3 regions of the Enterobacter cloacae complex sp. HYC003_NIDB genome follow, and region 3 is predicted to be linked to each of the others. Evidence: predicted binding sites of a transcription regulator. Region 3 holds the regulator's gene; each other region holds the start of a gene.
What was found. Region 3 encodes Fur, which represses iron uptake genes when iron is present. Its sites were predicted from a motif close to ATAATAATGAGAACNACTATCAA; they were not measured.
Positions count from the first base shown of each region.

Region 1: the regulator Fur is predicted to act here: its motif matches at 1,931-1,953, upstream of O1722_RS10295 (TonB-dependent siderophore receptor).
Region 2: the regulator Fur is predicted to act here: its motif matches at 2,328-2,350, upstream of ftnA (non-heme ferritin).

Region 1 is NZ_CP114220.1:2,192,850-2,197,357, forward strand. It holds gene O1722_RS10295 (TonB-dependent siderophore receptor) at 1-1,889, opposite strand, end outside; gene O1722_RS10300 (septation protein A) at 2,069-2,608, opposite strand; gene O1722_RS10305 (YciC family protein) at 2,622-3,365, opposite strand; gene O1722_RS10310 (YkgJ family cysteine cluster protein) at 3,391-3,795, opposite strand; gene ompW (outer membrane protein OmpW) at 4,078-4,508, shown strand, end outside.
Region 2 is NZ_CP114220.1:1,931,539-1,936,046, forward strand. It holds gene tyrP (tyrosine transporter TyrP) at 10-1,221, opposite strand; gene O1722_RS09065 (YecH family metal-binding protein) at 1,413-1,649, shown strand; gene ftnA (non-heme ferritin) at 1,686-2,183, opposite strand; gene yecR (YecR family lipoprotein) at 2,384-2,722, opposite strand; gene O1722_RS09080 (RpiB/LacA/LacB family sugar-phosphate isomerase) at 2,968-3,606, shown strand; gene O1722_RS09085 (MFS transporter) at 3,649-4,508, opposite strand, start outside.
Region 3 is NZ_CP114220.1:3,438,823-3,443,330, reverse strand. It holds gene glnS (glutamine--tRNA ligase) at 1-201, shown strand, start outside; gene chiP (chitoporin ChiP) at 648-2,045, shown strand; gene chiQ (ChiQ/YbfN family lipoprotein) at 2,093-2,419, shown strand; gene fur (ferric iron uptake transcriptional regulator) at 2,511-2,957, opposite strand; gene fldA (flavodoxin FldA) at 3,249-3,779, opposite strand; gene ybfE (LexA regulated protein) at 3,935-4,222, opposite strand; gene ybfF (esterase) at 4,351-4,508, opposite strand, start outside.

The DNA of each region.
Region 1 (4,508 bases), 1.2 Mb from region 3:
ATCGTGTTGACGGTATATTTTGGGATAATCGACAGAGGGTTGCCGGTGTCCTTACTTTCAGACTGAATCATATACGTCGCATTGGTGCGCCAGGTTAGCGTGTCGCGGATAACCGGGACGGTGAGGTTGCCTTCCAGCCCCTCAACAACAGCCTTTCCTCCGTTCTGCCACTGAAGGATATTTGCGCCGCTGCTTGTCTGGCCCAGCACGTCCGTTCCCGAAACAATCTTGTTTTTGTAATCGTTGCGGAACCAGGTTATGCCAGCCTCGTAGCCTTCCAGCGCAAAGGCCAGGCCAATCTCTTTGTTCACGCTGATTTCAGGATCCAGATCCGGGTTACCTAACAGGTAACAGCTTCCTTCGGAAACGTTATTCGGGCAGCCATTGCCGCGCGTGGAAAGCAGATAGCCTTCGCTGGATTGATACAGGTTTGGCGCTTTAAATACCCGAGCGATACCCGCTTTAACCTTGAACATGTCACCCAAATCCTGAGAGAGGTTCAGGCTAGGACTCCAGTTGCTGCCAAACTGATTGTGATAATCAAAGCGGAGCCCTGGGATCAGGTTGGTGCCCTGGCGCGCTTCAATATTGTCCTCAAGATAGATGCCAGTGAGGTCAGCGCTGTTTTTGCTGTTGCGCTCAGAAGCCGTACCGGGAACGCCGTTAATCACTTCTCCCGACACATTTGTCGCCTGCATTGAGGCCGGATCGTTCAGTTCATCACGGTTCCATTCTGCACCCACGGTTAGCGTCTGTTCGACCAGCCAGAAGAAAGGCATGTTCAGTTCACCCGTTGAACGGTATGACTCCAGCCGGCTGGTATCGTATTTATCGCTATTGATCATCCCCTCAACTTTGCCCGTAGAGCCTTCTTCCAGGCGGGTGTTGTTGGTCTTTTCATAATAAACACCGAACTTTGACTGACCCCAGTCCCAGATGCCGTTGTGCGTAATGCCATAAGACTGGCGGTACATTCGGTTCGTTTCGTGTCCATACAGGGACGACACCAGACCGTCAGGGCTGACGTTGCTGTTGCTGTATTGAGTATCACCCGCGTAGATATTGCCCTGGCGGCTGTAGCTGTAGTCGAAATCGATAATCTGCTGTGGCGTGAGTTTCCAGGAGAGCAGGGCATTAATGTCCTTGTTGCGCACGCCTTCACGTCCGGCGGCGTAAGAGCCGTTTTGCGCGGTGTTGATGTCCTGAGCATCTGCGTCAGTTTTGTTGATATTCCCGTACAGACGCATCGTTAACGCATCGCCCGCAAGGGGGCCGCTCAGATCAAAATTAGCGCGTTTCGTCGCTCCCTCTTTATCATTTTCAGGCTGGTTAGTGTACAGGGAGAGCGAGCCGTGCCAGTCGTTGGTCGGGCGTTTGGTAATGATGTTGACGACGCCGCCGGCCGCCCCCGAACCATAGCGGGCGGCAGCAGGTCCCCGGAGCACTTCAATGCGCTCAACCATCTCTGGCGGAACCCAGTTGGTATCCCCGCGGGTGTCGCGCTCCCCGCGCCAGCTGTAGCGCACCGAGTTACGTGACGTCACCGGCACACCGTCAATCAGAATCAGCGTGTTCTCCGGCCCCATACCGCGGATGTCGATCTGGCGGTTGTTACCGCGGCTGCCTGTCGCGCTGTTTCCGGTGAGGTTAACCCCGGGCATTTTGCGAATAATTTCTGAAAGATCGTTAACCGGTGGATCCTTTTCTATGTCCTTTGCCGTGATGATGGAAACCCCCGGCTGTTGCTTCAGCGCCTCTTCAGCGGTGGCCTGAACAACCATTGTTTCACCATCGGCGAGAGGATCTTCCGCTGCGTGTGCGCTCTGATAAAGCGTTGAAAGAATGGCGAGCGTAAGTGTAGCCGGGGCAAATCTTATTATGTTATTCATCAACTCATTTCCATTTGTTAAAAATGCGATGACGAATATTAATGATAGTCATTCTCATTACAATAAAGTGACAGCAAACTCCATAAAATCTTCATGATTCAGACATTTTCGCAGGAAGGATGTAGAGAAAAGAGAAGGCGGAAAAGAGGCCAGACCGCGTGGCGATCTGGCCAGAAGGATCAGTGCTTGTCATCCTGCGGCATGTGGCGATAAATATAAACGCCGCTGAGCAGGGTGAAGATAAGAGTCAGCGCCGTCAGGCCAAACACCTTGAAGTTGACCCAGATATTCTGCGGCAGCCAGAATGCGATATAGATATTCGCCAGACCACACAGAATAAAAAATAGCGCCCAGGCGATATTCAGACGCCCCCACACAGCCTGTGGCAGGGTCAGTTCTTTCCCCAGCATGCGCTGGATCAGCGGCTTCTTCATCACCCACTGGCTGATGAGGAGTGCGCCCGCAAACAGGCCGTAAATCACCGTGACCTTCCATTTGATAAATTCATCATTGTGGAAGAACAACGTCAGACCTCCAAACACCGCCACCATCAGGAAGGTGATGAGCGCCATCTTTTCAACTTTGCGATAGCGAACCCAGCTGTAAATCAGCACCACAGCCGTTGCCACAATCAGCGCCAGCGTGCCGGCATAAATGTCGTACAGCTTATAAAAAGCGAAAAATACGATCAGCGGTAAAAAATCAAGAAACTGCTTCATTCTGCGATCCCAGTTACTGACGAATTAACATGTACAGGCGGAACAAATAGACCAGCAGCACGGCTGAAATCAGATTGCTCAGCGTATTGGCGACAACCGCTCCGACGTTTGGCGTTAACACCGCAAAATTCGGCGCAAACAGCAACAGCAGAGTTTTGGCCAGCAGCCAGCTGATAACGGCCGGGGCGACCAGTCGCATATTGGCCCATGCGAGCCTGATGCTGCTGCGCATGGCGGTGAAAATGCCCATTTTGTCCTGCACAACCATTACTGGCGCGAATGAAAGCACGATAGCCAGCAGCACGCCCGGAACGACAACCAACATTATCCCCATCTGGACCAGCAGCGTGGTCAGGAAGATGAGGATAAACAGTTTTGGCAGCACCGGAGCGCTGGCCCCGATTGCACGTAACGCGCTGACGCGTTGGCCGGCAGACACCAGCTGGATCATCAGCAACACGCCACCCGCCAGAATGGCGTTGCCAATCAGGCCCGAGAAGGTAGATGCCGCAGATGCGCGCAGCAAGATTTGCTGTTGCTCTGGCGTCATATTCTGCACAAGGTCAAACAACCCTGCGCTGCCTGCAAGATTTTCCCCCTGGCTCAGCGTGGCAATCTGTTCATCACTGGGTGAGAACGCATGACCCAGCACCACCGTAATAAAGGCGCACAACAACGCGATCAGTAAAAAGGTAATGAACTGATTGCGGAAAAAATTTCCCGTGTCACGGTAGACAGACTTCGCCGTGATAGACATGCACTCTCCTTGAGTATTGCAGGTGTTAATTAGCCGGCAATTGTACACCGGATAACACGCTGGTGGCAGCATCAAGGCTTGTATGGAAAAGCATATCTTTGTAAAGCGGCGGTAATCCATAGCGGGCGCGGGCGCGATTGCATGCCTCATTGACCTGCCCATCCTTTCCCGACATCGCGAAAGTGCGACACGGGCTGGGGCGATCCGCGTAAATGGAACAGCGGGTGGATACCCCAGGCTCACCTTGCAGTGCCACACAGCGGCTCTGTTTTTGGTTGGTGCCGCGCATACAGCGCAGAAAAGGGGTTAAGGGTTCAGTGAGATCAACCGGAACGGTGCCGCCGCCATCGCTGGCTTCAGCCCAGTAGAACGAGACTCGAAAATACGCACAACAGGCTCCGCACGTCATGCACGGGTTATGATCACTCATGGCACACCTGCAAAAGTAGAACGCATCAAATCACATTGTGAGAGCGATAAATTATCCAGCCGCTACAGGAAGCGCAAGAGAGGGAAAACAGAAAATTTTGTAACCATGAAATGCCAAAAATTGACGCGGTAACAACTTATTGCTTTATGAGGCGTCACCAAAAATTAACCTAGATCAATGAATGTTAACTTACTGGTTTTAATGTGATCTGTGTTAGATCACTTATTACTCATTTGTGAGTATATTCTCCTCCGCAATTAAAACCACAACGATGGAGCGGATATGAAAAAATTAGCGGTGGCAGCCCTTATCTTAAGCAGTCTCTCTGGCGGCGCGTACGCGCATGAAGCAGGCGAATTCTTTATTCGTGCCGGTTCGGCAACGGTACGTCCAACGGAAGGGTCCGATAATGTACTGGGTATGGGCGGGTTTAACGTCAGCAATAACACCCAGTTAGGCCTGACGTTTACGTATATGGCAACGGATAACGTTGGCGTCGAGCTTTTAGCCGCCACGCCATTCCGTCACCGCGTCGGTTTAGGACCGACCGGGGACATTGCCACGGTTCACCATTTGCCACCAACGCTGATGGCGCAGTGGTACTTCGGCGATTCCAGCAGCAAGGTGCGCCCTTATATTGGTGCAGGGGTTAACTACACCACCTTCTTTGATGAGAAATTTAACGATACCGGTAAAAAGGCCGGGCTCTCCGA
Region 2 (4,508 bases), 1.5 Mb from region 3:
ATAAATAAGTTATCCCACTTCCGGCAGCATCCCCGCTGCAATCAAAATCTGCACCAGAATAATCACCACCCCACAACCAAACACCGCGCAAAGCATTGGCGTACCGCCCGCTACGCGATACCCCTGCTGCGGATGTTGCTGGCGGCTCTTCCACGCCAGCAGGGAAGGCAGCAGCAGGGCCAGTACCGATAACGCCACGCCAGCATACCCCAGCGCCATCACAAACCCGCGCGGGTAAAAGAGCGCGAAGGCCAGCGGCGGCAGGAAGGTCATCGCCCCCGTCTGTAAGCGTCCGGCAACGGTATTGCGACGCTGGAACAGATCCGCCATATAGTCAAACAGGCCAAGCGCTACGCCGAGGAAGGAGGTTGCCAGCGCCAGGTCTGCAAACAGATGTACCGCCAGCTCCACGTGTGAAGAGGCCACCACGTTACGCAGGGCAACCAGGAATCCATTCAGACCAGAATGCTCTGCCATCAGGCCGATAAAGGTATTGGAATCAATACTGCCCAGCGTCACCAGCTGCCAGAACAGGTAAGCAATCAACGGAATGGCGCTGCCGATAACAAAGACGCGGCGCAGCTTGCGAATATCACCGTTCATATAGCTCACGATGCTCGGCACGCTGCCGTGAAAACCGAAGGAGGTGAAAATAACCGGGATGGCCGAAAGCGCCAGACCTTTCTCCAGCGGGAGGGAGAGCAGGTTAATCTTGTGAACATGCGGTGCCAGCAGCACCAGCATCACAATCAGGAAGAGAATTTTGGCGCTGAACAAAAAACGGTTAAACAGATCGACCAGCGATGTGCCCGCACAAACCACGCCGCCACCGATCAGCGTAAAGACAATGGCGCCTGTTTCCGGTGAAAGTGACGCACCGAAGCCGTCATTGATACTTGACGCAATCAGCTCCCCGGCGCCGCTGATGTAAGCGGCAGTCAGGGCGTACATCAGGAACATCATGCTGAAACCGGTGATCCACTGCCCGTAGCGTCCAAGATAGCGTGCAGCCAGGGAGCCTAAGCCAGTATCGGCAGGGACATGCTGATAAACCTCCAGCAATAATAGCGCGGTGTAACACATCAGGGCCCACAGACCGCCCAGCAGCACTACGGTAACCCCAAACCCGACGCCGGCGGCAGCCAACGGCATGGCCAACATTCCTGCGCCAATTGTCGTTCCGGCGACGATAAAAATACTTCCCAGAGTTCTGTTCTTCACGCTTTCCTCTACAACGCTTCCATACCGCGACTCATTCTGCGGCGCAGAGTAAGGGAAAAGCACCATCTCGTCAAATCACCGTTACATAGGGTGTAATAATTAATTTACAAAAAGAAAAGGGTAACCTGAGCCAGCGCAAAGCGTGCCGTAGAGGGAACGTTTAGTCTGCTTTTTATTTGCGAGAGGTAACCATGTCAATTCACGGACACGACGTGCTGAATATGATGATTGAGTCAGGTGAGCGCTATACGGAGGAGAGTCTGGTTGAGGCGATACATGCCCGCTTTGGCGAAGCGGCGCGTTTCCATACCTGTTCAGCTTCGGAGATGACGGCCGCGGAGCTGGTGGCGTTTCTGGCGGCGCGCGGAAAATTCATTCCAGCAGCAGACGGATTTTCCACTCACGAAAGTAAAATTTGCCGCCATTAAATAATGCGGTGCTGAAAACTCAGCACCGCTTTTCTGTTAATTCTGGGTATCGAGCGTCGACAGCTCTTTATCAATGAAGTACAGACCTTCCCCGGATTTACCTGCCAGAGATAATTTATCCAGCACGGATTTAAACAGCTTCTCTTCTTCGTGCTGTTCAGCCACATACCACTGAAGGAAATTAAAGGTTGGATAATCCTGGCTGGTCATGGCGGCATGAGCCAGTTCATTAATTTTCTGGGTGATCAGCTGTTCATGCTCATAGGTGGCGCGGAACAGTTCATCAAGAGAGCCGTATTCGGCAAAAGGCGATGCCACGTTATCAATGCGCGGCAGGCTGCCGGTGTCCGTCAGGTAATCAAACAGACGCTGCATGTGCGTCATCTCTTCCTGGGCATGACGACGCAGGAAGGCGGCCGCCCCTTCAAAGCTGTGATAGCTGCACCAGGCGCTCATCTGCTGATAAAGCAGGGAAGAAAAAAGCTCAAGATTCATTTGCGCATTGAGCTTGTCGATCATTTCAGTTTTTAACATGGTGCAGCTCCGGTTTATTAATTCTGGTTCACGATGAGCGACACTATAATTTGTTATTTAATTATTTGCAAAAAGTAAAATAAATATTTCCTTATTAAAAATACGAATGGGAATAAAACGCATTGCCGTCATTTATATTTATTAATGAGAATTGTTTTAGTTCTTATTAAATAAACTGCCAGCGTGACTGGCAGTAGCGGTTAATACCACGGATTCTGGCTGGAAGAGGTAACAGCATATCCCTGACATTTATACTGAATGGTCACACTTTCGTTCAGACAGAGTGAACCGCTGATCAGGGTGCAGGTTTTAATTGGCTGCCCGTAGGCTGACGCAGTGGCGTAGCCCATATGTTGACAGGCTTTGGTTGCCGTACCGTTATTAACATACTCATCAGACCAGGCGTTTTGCAGCATGGCCTGGCCATAGTCGAGGCGCACAATTCCGTTTGGGGCATCCGTACTGCTGACTTCTGCCTGACGGTTGATACTGCACCCGGCGAGCAACAGGATCGTTCCGGCTATGATTACACGTTTCATGGTTCACTCTGCGTGACGGGAAATACGCCATTGTAACCAACGCGATGGTACGCAATGGCTGGAATAGCCGGAGGATCTGCCCTCTCACTGTGCAACGAGCCGGGCCACCGCGCGAAATTGTGAGCGCATCTTTGTTTTTTAAAACAATCTTTCACTTAATTTGAAAGTGCGTTTGTTTGATAGTAAGGTTAAGTTGAAAAGGTATCCACAGCGGGATCGCCCGCCATGCATTCAGGAGAGACAAGATGAAAATTGCACTGATGATGGAAAACAGCCAGGCCGCTAAGAATCCCATCATCCTTAATGAGCTGAAAGCCGTTGCTGATGAGAAAGGTTTTCCGGTCTATAACGTCGGTATGAGTGATGAGAACGATCATCATCTCACCTATATTCACCTGGGCATCATGGCGAGCATTCTGCTTAACGCTAAAGCCGTTGATTTTGTTGTTACCGGCTGCGGTACCGGGCAGGGCGCGCTGATGTCTCTGAACATCCATCCGGGTGTGATTTGCGGTTACTGCATCGATCCTGCGGATGCTTTCCTGTTTGCGCAAATCAACAACGGTAACGCGCTTTCTCTGCCGTTTGCGAAGGGCTTCGGCTGGGGGGCAGAACTGAACGTACGCTTTATCTTTGAGAAAGCGTTTACCGGACGCAATGGCGAAGGCTATCCACCAGAGCGTAAAGAGCCGCAGGTGCGTAACGCCGGGATCCTGAACCAGGTGAAAGCGGCGGTGGTGAAAGAAAACTATCTGGATACCCTGCGAGCAATCGATCCTGAGCTGGTTAAAACCGCCGTATCAGGCCAGCGCTTCCAGCAGTGCTTCTTCGAGAACTGCCAGGACAAAGAGATTGAAGCCTTCGTGCGCGGTATTGTTGGCTGATTTACTTTGCCGGGCGGTGCGTTGCCTGCCCGGCAGATAGCGTTACTTTTTCGATGAGACCGCGCTGCCCGCATCTTGAGTCAGACGCAGCGTGTCAACCATTCCCACCAGGCAGATCAGCGCGATTGCCACAAATGCCAGCCGGAAGCTCATTCCTGGCATACCGGCAATCCCCATCGCCTCACTGACTTTTTCCCCGATACGAATACCAATCGCCCCGAGCGTGATCCCAAGCCCCACGGCAAGCTGCGTTGCGGTTGAAAACAGAGTATTGGCATAGCTCATCTGCACCGATGGCACATCCGCAAAAGCCAACGTACTGATGGCTGTAAACTGAATCGAACGGAAAACGCCGCCCAGATAAAGGATCAGCATGATGAGCCACGCGGGCGTCTGCGGCGTAAGAAACGCGCAGGCCAGCAACGCCAGGACATTCAACGCACCGTTAATCAGCAACAGCCGCTTAAACCCCAGGCTGCGGATAAGCGGCGTCGTCGCCGGTTTAATGGTGAGATTGCCAACGAAAACCGCCAGCACCAGCAGGCCAGAATGGAACGCGTCCATGCCAAAGCCGACCTGGAACATCAGCGGTAACAGGAACGGAACCGCGCTGATGGAGGCGCGAAACAGCGATCCGCCGTACAGGGTGACGCGAAACGTCGGCACCTGCATCGCATCGAGCCTGATCATCGGCCAGGTTGCCCGCTTAAAGTGACGCAGCGCCAGGCTTAAGGCGACGACACCGACGATAAACAGCGTGGCGGTTAATCCTGTTCGCAGAGGCTCTGCGCCCATCAACTCCATCGCATAAACCAGGCTCACCATGGCAAGGGTGGTGACAACAAAACCCGGTAAATCAAACGGTCGGCGCGTATCTTCATGCAGGTCCGGAATGATGCGCA
Region 3 (4,508 bases):
CTGGCGGTTATCAACCCTGAGTCGCTGATTATCAAGCAGGGGTATGCCGAGCCGTCTCTGAAAGCCGCTGAAGCCGGTAAAGCGTTCCAGTTTGAACGTGAGGGTTACTTCTGCCTGGACAGCCGTTACAGCACGGCGGAAAAACCGGTATTTAACCGTACCGTCGGTCTGCGTGATACCTGGACTAAGATCGGCGAATAATCACGCTGGCATGGTCAATGAGAAACAAACGCCGCGTAATGCGGCGTTTTTTTATTTAACGATCATGTCGTTAAGCATCGGGATGATGAATTAAAGCCAACATTCCAGGTCAATGTGGTGCTACTTATTTTATTTAAAAAAGTTTGTTGTTTTCCAAAAACAGAAACGCTGAAAAATATATTCACAATATCAATGTTACTTACTGAAAATTAGCGCATTCCCCCGCCAGTACTTGCTTCCCGGTAAATGTTACAAAGCACTACGAAATATGTGCTCTTCGTCATAATCCTGACTTTTGCCTGATTAAAAGCATTGATAATTCGCGTCGCGAAAAATAACCTAAAGACGGTAGTTAATTCGAGGGTATTTCTGACTACCCCTGACCACTTGGTCTTTTCTGTTTTTCGCCGTTTAAGGCGTTTTAATTCGTCAAAGAGGAATAATCTATGCGTACGTTCAGTGGCAAACGTAGTGCGCTGGCGCTGGCTATCGCCGGTGTGACAGCAATGTCGGGCCTGGTGGTTGCGCCAGAGGCAAAAGCAGCAGGTTTCATCGAAGATTCCACCCTCACGGGCGGTATTTATTACTGGCAGCGTGAGCGTGACCGTAAAGACGTCACTGAAGATAAATACAAAACCAACCTTTCTCACTCGACCTGGAACGCCAACCTTGATTTCCAGTCGGGATATGCCGCCGATATGTTCGGGATCGATATTGCAGCGTTCACCGCAATTGAAATGGCCGAAAATGGCGACAGCGGCCATCCGAACGAAATTGCGTTCTCCTCCAGCAATAAAGCCTACGACGAAGACTGGTCCGGCGATAAAAGCGGAATCAGCCTGTATAAAGCGGCTGCAAAATTCAAATATGGTCCGGTCTGGGCGCGTGGAGGTTATATCCAGCCAACCGGCCAGACGCTGTTAGCACCGCACTGGAGCTTTATGCCAGGTACCTATCAGGGTGCGGAAGCCGGTGCTAATTTTGACTACGGCGATGCGGGGGCGTTGAGCTTCTCCTATATGTGGACCAACGAGTACAAAGCGCCGTGGCACATTGAGATGGACAAGTTCTATCAGAACGATAAAAAAACCAAAGTTGATTATCTCCACTCGCTGGGGGCGAAGTACGACTTCAAAAACGATCTGGTGCTGGAAGCTGCTTTTGGTCAGGCTGAAGGCTATATCGATCAGTACTTTGCTAAAGCCAGCTACAAATTTGATATCGCGGGTAGCCCGCTGAGCACCAGCTATCAGTTCTACGGTACGCGCGACAAAGTCAGTGATGGCAGCGTAAATGATATCTATGACGGCACCGCGTGGTTACAGGCGCTGACCTTCGGTTACAAGGTAGGTCAGGTTGATTTACGTCTGGAGGGAACATGGGTCAAGGCAGAAGGGCAGCAGGGCTACTTCCTGCAACGTATGACGCCAACCTACGCCTCTTCCAATGGTCGTCTGGATATCTGGTGGGATAACCGCTCTGACTTTAACGCCGACGGCGAAAAGGCGGTCTTCTTCGGCGCAATGTATGACCTGAAGAACTGGAATCTGCCTGGCTGGGCGGTGGGTGCGTCCTACGCGTACGCCTGGGACGCAAAGCCAGCAGATATGGCTACGCCAGACGCCTACTACGATCCGAATTACCGTCTGAAAGAGTCTTCATACAGTCTGGATGCGATTTACACCCTTCAGGAGGGCCGTGCGAAAGGCACGATGTTCAAACTGCACTTCACCCAGTATGACAACCACTCCGATATCCCGAGCTACGCGGGCGGTTACGGCAACATCTTCCAGGATGAACGTGACGTGAAATTCATGGTCATTGCGCCATTCACAATCTTCTGATGAACACGCAGGCGGGCGAAATCCCGCCTGCATGGAGACTGCATATGATGAAAAAAATGGTAATCGTTGCGCTGCTGGCATCGGGGCTGGTGGCGTGTGCGCAGGATCAGGCGCAGAAAGAAGACTCCCGTCTGAAGGAGGCGTATAGCGCCTGCATCAATACAGCACAAGGATCGCCAGAGAAGATTGAAGCCTGCCAGAGCGTGCTGAATGTGCTGAAAAAAGAGAAAGCGCATGAGCAGTTTGCGACGCAGGAAAATGTTCGCGTGATGGATTACCAGGCCTGTATCCAGGCGCGGAAAAGCGGTAACGATCAGGAAGTGGCGAAGCGTTGCGATAAGATCTGGGACGAGATTCGCAATAACAATAAATAAGTTGCTTTACGCCCGGTGGCGCAGCGCCACCGGGCTTTTTTCAGGCAAAAAAAAGCCAACCTTACGGCTGGCTCAGAGTATGAACACGATATTATTTCGCGTCGTGCGCGTGGTCGTCTTCGCGGCAATCGCCTTCAGCGCAGTGACCGTACAGGTACAGGCTGTGGTTGGTCAGGCGGATGCCATGACGGGCGGCGATTTCACGCTGGCGTGATTCAATGGAATCATCGCTAAATTCAATGACCTTGCCACAGTCGAGGCAGATCAGGTGATCGTGGTGATGCTGCTGAGTCAGCTCGAACACGGATTTACCGCCTTCGAAATTATGACGAGTAACAATGCCCGCGTCATCAAACTGGTTCAGCACACGATAGACGGTTGCCAGCCCAATCTCTTCACCCATATCGATAAGACGCTTATAAAGGTCTTCCGCACTGACATGGTGATTGTCTGGCCCCTGAAGCACTTCAAGGATTTTTAACCGAGGAAGCGTTACTTTCAGGCCAGCTTTCTTTAATGCGGTATTGTTGTCAGTCATGCGGAATCTGTCCTGTTGCTAAACGATTCACTTCAAAAGAAGAAGTGACAGAAAATGCACTTGGGATAATGCGTCTCATTATAGAACTGCCATGGCTAAATGAAAACTGCAAGTCTCAAGCAAAGTATGCTTATAAAAACGTGGTATCACCAACAAACTTGTTCGATGGCACCCACTTTTTACCAGGGGGATATTGTACAGGTCTGGGCGAAAAAGTTAAAAGTTTGTAGCAATTAATTTAATCGGTTTTACCTGGAAAACGGGCGCAACCGGAGTTGCGCCGCAGGGATATCAGGCGTTAAGGATATCGTCCAGGTTCAGCTCTTCACGAACCTGCTTAACCCATTTTTCTACACGCTCAGCGGTCAGCTCTGGCTGACGGTCTTCATCAATGGCCAGGCCAACGAAGTGATCGTCATCTGCCAGACCTTTGGACGCTTCGAAATGGTAACCCGCCGTTGGCCAGTGACCGACGATCGCAGCACCGCGTGGCTCAATGATGTCGCGAATAGTGCCCAGCGCATCACAGAAATACTCAGCATAGTCTTCCTGATCGCCACAGCCAAACAGGGCAACCAGCTTGCCGTTGAAGTCTACTTCTTCCAGCGTCGGGAAGAAATCGTCCCAGTCACACTGTGCTTCACCGTAGTACCAGGTCGGGATGCCCAGCAGCAGGATGTCATAGCCCTCGAGATCTTCTTTGCTGCTCTTGGCGATGTCATGCACATCAGCAACGTCTTTACCGAGCTGTTTTTGAATGTTTTTTGCGATATTTTCAGTATTGCCGGTATCACTGCCAAAGAAAATGCCGATGATTGCCATGAGTAAAATAACCTCTTGAAACTTAATGGTATGGTGGCCCAAATTGTCCACGGATAAGGGCAATAATAGCAGAACAGGCAACCCTGCGGAAACAGCTATCACGCAGGACTGCACTCTGTGCTACATGAAAAAGGTAATATTGGGGATTTTCTGACTCACGCCTTGCCGCGTAACGTCTCAAGCTGGGCGATCAGCATCTCTTCGATCAGTTCGCTGCGGCTGATGTTGCGCGCGTCAGCTAACTCGTTAAGCGCATCGACGGCATCGGCATTCAGCTTCAGTTCGACACGCTTAAGCCCACGATTTTTATCGCGTTTAAGCTGGTTGCGTTTATTGATACGCAGCTGTTCATCGCGCGAAAGCGGATTCGTTTTCGGTCGTCCCGGTCGACGCTCATTCGCGAACAGATCTAGTGTCGTACGGTCCGTTTGTTCTTTGGCCATGATTCTGAGACTTCGGGGGAAACACGCCGCCCTGCTAATGCCCGGGCGATAAGCGCGCCATCATACATCACCCAAATCCACACGCCAACGACTGGAAGCCCGTCGTCTTCCGGTCGCTGGCTTTTTAATCAATTCGCTGTATCAGTAAGATAGCGGCGAATGGCGCGCAGGACGGCATCCGGTTTTTCCGCGTGTACCCAGTGTCCGGCACCGGCAATGACGTGAGCGCGAGCCTGCGGGAATTGCGCCAGCAGCGTGTCACGATACGCATCAGTGACGTAAGGGG